2 regions of the Nonomuraea sp. NPDC049129 genome follow, and region 2 is predicted to be linked to the other one. Evidence: riboswitches for the same ligand, from Rfam matches in the RefSeq annotation. Region 2 holds a riboswitch; the other holds the start of a gene.

Region 1 (3,189 bases), on a different contig from region 2:
GCCCGGCGAACTCCCCCTGGGACCCGGCGTTCGGCTGGATGGAGACCGCGTCGTAGCCGGTCACCTCGGCCAGCCATTCCTCCAGGGTCTCGATGAGGTGGTGGTAGCCCGCGGCCTGCCCGTCAGGCGCGAAGGGGTGGATCCCGGCGAACTCCGGCCAGGTGATGGGCTCCATCTCGGTGGTGGCGTTGAGCTTCATCGTGCAGGAGCCGAGCGGGATCATGGACCGGTCGAGGGCGATGTCCTTGTCCTGGAGCCTGCGCAGGTAGCGCAGCATCGCGGTCTCGGAGTGGTGGCTGTGGAAGACGGGGTGGGTGAGGTAGCCGGACTCCCGCGTCAGCGCGGCCGGCAGCGTGTCCAGCCCTTCGTCGGCGAGGAGGCCGGCCACCGGCCCGCTGACGCCGAAGGCGGCGGCGACCTGCTCGAGGTCGGCCGCCGTGGTCTTCTCGTCGCAGGCGACGGAGACGTGGTCGGCGTCGGCCTGCCACACGTTGACGCCGCGCTCGGCGGCCTGCCGGACGACGTCGGCGGCCCGGCCGGGCACCCTGGCCAGCACGGTGTCGAAGAACTCCCGGTGTACGACCTCGACACCGCCGCGGCGCAGGCACTCGGCCAGCGCGGCGGCGTGCCGGTGCACGCGGCCGGCGATGCGGCGCAGCCCCTCGGGCCCGTGGTAGACGGCGTACATGCCGGCGATGACGGCCAGCAGGACCTGCGCGGTGCAGATGTTGCTGGTGGCCTTCTCCCGTCTGATGTGCTGCTCGCGGGTCTGCAGGGCCAGCCGGTAGGCGGGCGCGCCGTCGGCGTCGACCGAGACCCCGACGAGGCGGCCGGGCATCTGCCGCTGCAGTCCTTCGCGTACGGACATGTAGGCGGCGTGCGGCCCGCCGAAGCCGAACGGTACGCCGAAGCGCTGCGAGGAGCCGATCGCGATGTCGGCGCCGAGCTCGCCCGGCGCGGTGACCAGGGTCAGCGCGAGCAGGTCGGCGGCGGCCACGACCAGCGCGCCCGCGGCGTGCGCCCGCTCGGCCACCGCGCGGAAGTCGCGCAGCCGGCCGGAGGCACCCGGGTATTGGACGAGCACGCCGAAGCACTCGGGCAGCTCACCGTCGAGCGCGTCCTCGACCAGCGTGATGCCCAGCGGCTCGGCGCGGGTGGCCAGCACCGCCTTGGTCTGGGGCAGCGCGTCGGCGTCGACGACGAACACGTCGCTCTTGGACTTGCCCGCGCGCCTGGCCAGCGTCATCGCCTCGGCGGCGGCTGTGCTCTCGTCGAGCAGGGAGGCGCCGGCGACGTCGAGCCCGGTCAGGTCGGAGACGACGGTCTGGAAGTTGAGCAGCGCCTCCAGGCGGCCCTGCGAGATCTCCGGCTGGTAGGGGGTGTAGGCGGTGTACCAGCCCGGGTTCTCCAGCAGGTTGCGGCGGATCACCGCCGGGGTGATCGTGTCGTGGTAGCCCAGGCCGATCATCGAGGTGAGCACCCGGTTGCGGCCCGCGATGGCCCGCAGCTCGGCGATGACCTCGGTCTCACTGGCCGCGGCGGGCAGCGAGAGCCGGTCCTTGATCCTGATGGACTCGGGGACGGCCACCGCCACCAGGTCGGCCACGGACTCGAAACCCACGGCCTCGAGCATGCGCTGCTGCTCGGATTCGGACGGGCCGATGTGCCGGGTCGAGAACGGCGGAGCTGACAGGTCGGTCATGGAAGGTGCCTCCCGAGGGCTATGGAGACCGGCGCCTGGGCGCGGGCGAGTGCCGGATCTCCCCCTCTGTCATGGCGACCTGAGAGCTTCACCCCCATGAGGGCTTGCACCGTCGGTGAGGCGCGCCTGGCGGGCGTGCCTGCTTTCCAGAGTTGCCTACCCCGAGCGGTACGGGTGCCTGAGAGATTCCGGGGAGGGTTGCTCCTTCGGCGCCCCGGGACCAGCCCGGGACTCTCCCGCAGGGGGTCGTCAGCCTTGCGCCTCTTAGGTTACTACCGGATTGCTACCCTATGCGGCGCGCCCGTCGCCGCTGGGCCAGCTCGTCAGCGGGGTGGTCGGCCGGGACGCTGTCCTCGACCGCCGCCCTTTCCCCCGGCAGCTCCGCGAGGGAGCCCTCGACCTCGCGCCAGACCCGGCCGAGCGCGATGCCGAACACGCCCTGACCGCCCTGGAGCAGATCGATCACCTCGTCGGCCGAGGTGCACTCGTAGACGCTGACGCCGTCGCTCATGAGCGTGATCTGCGCGAGGTCGCCGACCCCGCGGTCACGCAGGTGTTGTACGGCCGTACGGATCTGCTGGAGGGAGACTCCGGTGTCGAGGAGCCGCTTGACGACCTTGAGCACCAGGATGTCGCGGAAGCTGTAGAGCCGTTGGGAGCCCGAGCCGTGCGCGGCTCTTATCGTCGGCTGGACCAGCTCCGTGCGCGCCCAGTAGTCGAGCTGCCGGTAGGTGATGCCGGCCGCCGCGCACGCCGTCGGGCCGCGGTATCCGATGTCACTCGGCAGTGTCGTGGGCTGCTCGTCGAAGAGCAGACCCTGCTCTCCGGCACGCTGCCGCGCACTCTCACGCCGCACCGGATCTTCCTGGCCGGCCGTCTTTCCCTCGCCGCTGCTGACCGCCACGCGGACCTCCGGCTTTCTCTCATCCCATGGCCTGATCTGGGGGTTCGTAAAAGCGCGGCCATGGGTTTCACTTGCACCGTAGGACCGTGACCATGCGCAGTCAACGATCCCGCTCGGCGCGTCGTGAAGCGTAAATGCACTGAAATACCTACCCCGCCCGGCCAAAGTCTTCGGGGGTGATCGTGTCAAGGAACTCCCTGAACTTCTCCACCTCGTCCTCTTGGTCGTCGGGGATGATCACCCCGGCCTCCTGGACGACCTCCTCACTGGCGAAGATTCGTGCTCCGGTGCGCAAGGCGAGCGCGATCGAGTCGGAGGGCCGCGCGCTCACCTCTACGCCGTTGGAGAACACCAGGTCGGCGAAGAAGATACCGTCACGCAGGGCGACGATGTTGACCGCGCGCAGGCCCACGCCGAGGGCGCTCAGCACGTCCCTGAAAAGGTCGTGCGTGAGTGGCCGGGCTGGAGGCTCCTCCGCTTGGGCCAAGGCGATGGCCGTGGCTTCGGTCATCCCAATCCAAATCGGCAGGAACCTCTCCCCGTGTGCCTCCTTGAGCAAGACGATCGGCTGATTTGTGGGCAT
Region 2 (3,189 bases):
GGTCGAAGACGCTGATCGCCATTGATGGGCGCCCTTCTGAAGGGCCGGGGTCCGGCAGGACCCCGGCGGGTGGGTCAGGACTCGCCTGAGGTGAGCGCCGAATACTCCTCGGCGGTGAGCAGGTCCTCGGGGTCGCCTTCCACGCGCACGCGGAACATCCAGCCGTCGCCGTAGGAGTCGCTGTTGGCCAGCGACGGATCGTCCACGACGGCCTGGTTGACCTCGACGATCTCGCCGCCGACGGGGGTGTAGATCTCGCTCACCGACTTGGTCGACTCGACCTCACCCACGGAGTCGCCCGCCTCGACGGTCGAGCCGACCTCCGGAAGCTGCACGAAGACGACATCACCCAGCGCCTCGGCCGCGTAGGCCGTGATGCCGATGGTCACGGTGATGCCGTCGTCGAGCCCGGCCACCCACTCGTGCTCCTTGGTGTAGCTCAGGTCGTCTGGGATGTTGCTCACTTGTTCCTCCTGTAAAAGGGCAGCTCAATGAGGTCCATAGGTTCATGGCTGCCCCGGATGTCCACGGCCAGACCTGCGTCGGCCCCATTGTCGACGTAGGCCATGGCGATGGGCTTACCCAGGGTCTGGGAGGGTGCCCCGCTGGTGACCTCGCCGACGACGGCGCCGTCCTTGGTCACCGGGTATCCGTGGCGCGGCACCCGGCGACCCCGCGCGACCAGTCCGACGAGCCGGCGCCGCGGCGGCGTGTCCTTGACCGCCTCCAGCGCCGACCTGCCGACGAAGTCGCCCGGCTTGTCGAATTTCACCACTCTGCCCAGCCCCGCGTCGAACGGGGTCAGCTCGACGCCGAGCTCGTTGCCGTACAGCGGCATGCCCGCTTCGAGCCTGAGCGTGTCACGGCTGGACAGACCCGCCGCCCGCAGCCCGTACGGCCGGCCGGCCTCGGTCAGCGCGTGCCAGAGCGGGACGGCGTCCTGGTTGGCCACGAACAGCTCGAACCCGTCCTCACCCGTGTAGCCGGTGCGCGCGATGAGCGCCTGCCGCCCGTCGACCAGACCGGGCAGGCCCGCGTAGTACTTCAGCCCGGCGAGGTCGGCGTCGGTGAGCGTGGCGAGGATCTCCTGCGCGCGCGGCCCCTGCACGGCGATCAGCGCGTACTGCTCCGAGCGATCCTCGACCACCGCGTTGTACGACTTGGCGCGATTTTTCAGCTCTTCCCCGACTTTTTCATAGTTGGAGGCGTTAGCCACCACCATGAACTCCTCGTCCCCGAGCCGGTAGACGATCAGGTCGTCCAGCACCCCGCCATGCTCGTTCACGATCATGGTGTAGCGGGCCCGGCCGGGCGCGAGCGCCGACAGGTGTCCCACCAGCGCGTAGTCGAGTGCCTGACCCGCCTGAGGCCCGGTCACGAAGATCTCGCCCATGTGGGAGAGATCGAACAGCCCGGCCGCCTGGCGCACGGCGTTGTGCTCGGCGGACTCGCTGCCGTAGCGGAGCGGCATCAGCCACCCGGCGAAATCGGTCAATGTCGCGCCGAGGCTCTCGTGGACCTCTCGGAGCGGTGTAGGACGTGACATATGCGCACCTCAGGGCAGGATCGGATGCCAGACATCCTCCCCCTCTGTCATGGGTGCCTGAGAGCTTCGCCCGTAATTTGCCGGACTTTCACCTTCGGCGAGGCCGCCAGGCCTGCTTTCCAGAGGACACCTCGTCCGTGCGGTCCTTTGCCTTGAGAGGTTCGCGGGGAGGGCTTGCTCCTTCAGGGGACCTGGCCGGATGCCAGGACGCTCTCCCGCACGGTTTCGACGGTGATGTCCGCAAGCCTAGTGCTGTTATGGGGGAGTTGTCGCGTGCGGACCTGGCCGCTTGGGGCCAAAAGGGCTGTACCGGGGGCGGCTCAGCAGGCGGCGACGAGCGCCTCGAACAGCGCGCAGTCCTTCGCCGCCTCCGGATGCCACTGCACGGCCATGGCGAACGTCCGGGAGTCCAGCTCCACCGCCTCGATCGTGCCGTCGTCGGCCACGGCGGACACGGTCAGGCCGGGCGCGAGCCGGTCGATGGCCTGGTGGTGGTAGTGCGGCACGGCCACCGGCTCGGCCCCGAGCGCCTTGCCGACGAGAGTCCCCGCGACGGGCCGGACGGGCAGGTGGCCGAACTCGCCGGGGGCGGGGGAGTGCCCGGTGTGTCCCACCACATCGGGCAGATGCTGGTGCAGGGTCCCACCGAGTGAGATGTTCAGGACCTGCATGCCCCGACATATCCCGAGGTAGGGGAGGTCGGCCTCAAGAGCCGCCTCGATCACCGCGAACTCCGCCGTGTCACGAAATTTCCGGATGTAGCCGGTCTGGTCGTGTGGCTCCTGGCCGTACCGCTCGGGCGAGACATCACCACCACCGGCCAGGATCAACCCGTCCAACCGCGCTACCAGCCGGGCGGGCGACCCGGCGGGCGGCAGGATCACCGGCTGCCCGCCGGCCCGGACCACCTGCTCCACGTACATGTACGGCAGCAGGGCGACCGGCAGCTCCCACACGGTGTAGCGGGCAGGCTCGACATAGGACGTGATCCCGATGACGGGTCGCTCCACAACTTCCCTTCCTAAAGTTCCCTTCCTAAAGGTCCTTCCTAAAGAGGCGTGACGTACGCGCCCGAGATGCCGCCGTCGACGAGGAACTCCGAGCCCGTGATGAAGGAGGCGTCGTCGCTGGCCAGGAACGCCACCGCCGCCGCGATCTCCGACGCCTCGGCGAAGCGCCCCACCGGCACGTGCACCAGGCGCCGCGCGGCCCGCTCAGGGTCCTTCGCGAACAGCTCCTTCAGCAGCGGCGTGTTGACCGGCCCCGGGCACAGCGCGTTCACCCGGATCCCCTCGCGCGCGAACTGGACGCCGAGCTCGCGCGACATCGCGAGCACCCCGCCCTTCGAGGCCGTGTACGAGATCTGCGACGTCGCCGACCCCATCACCGCCACGAACGACGCGGTGTTGATGATCGAGCCCTTGCCCTGCCGTTGCATGTACGGGATCGCGTGCTTGCAGCACAGGTAGACGCTCGTCAGGTTCACCTCCTGCACCCGCCGCCACGCCTCGATGCCGGTCTCCAGGATCGAGTCGTCCTCGGGCGGCGAGATGCCCGCGTTGTTGAAGGCGATGTCGACGGAGCCATAGGTGTCGTACGCCGTCCGGAACATCCGGACGACGTCGTCCTCGCTGGTCACATCG

Evidence for each region. A riboswitch is a leader RNA that binds a small molecule or an ion and turns the genes downstream of it on or off. The one in region 2 is predicted to bind glycine.
Region 1: linked by a shared signal. The riboswitch ahead of gcvP (aminomethyl-transferring glycine dehydrogenase) and the one ahead of gcvT (glycine cleavage system aminomethyltransferase GcvT) in region 2 are both predicted to bind glycine.

The regions. Positions count from the first base shown of each region.
Region 1 covers NZ_JBEZDU010000026.1:78,897-82,085, forward strand. The annotation lists gene gcvP (aminomethyl-transferring glycine dehydrogenase) at 1-1,702, opposite strand, end outside; glycine riboswitch at 1,859-1,951, opposite strand; gene AB0B64_RS48875 (MerR family transcriptional regulator) at 1,986-2,606, opposite strand; gene AB0B64_RS48880 (bifunctional nuclease family protein) at 2,755-3,189, opposite strand, start outside.
Region 2 covers NZ_JBEZDU010000029.1:9,759-12,947, reverse strand. The annotation lists gene AB0B64_RS50610 (L-serine ammonia-lyase) at 1-22, opposite strand, end outside; gene gcvH (glycine cleavage system protein GcvH) at 75-464, opposite strand; gene gcvT (glycine cleavage system aminomethyltransferase GcvT) at 461-1,546, opposite strand; glycine riboswitch at 1,677-1,774, opposite strand; gene AB0B64_RS50595 (gamma-glutamyl-gamma-aminobutyrate hydrolase family protein) at 1,867-2,556, opposite strand; gene AB0B64_RS50590 (3-oxoacyl-ACP reductase) at 2,595-3,189, opposite strand, start outside.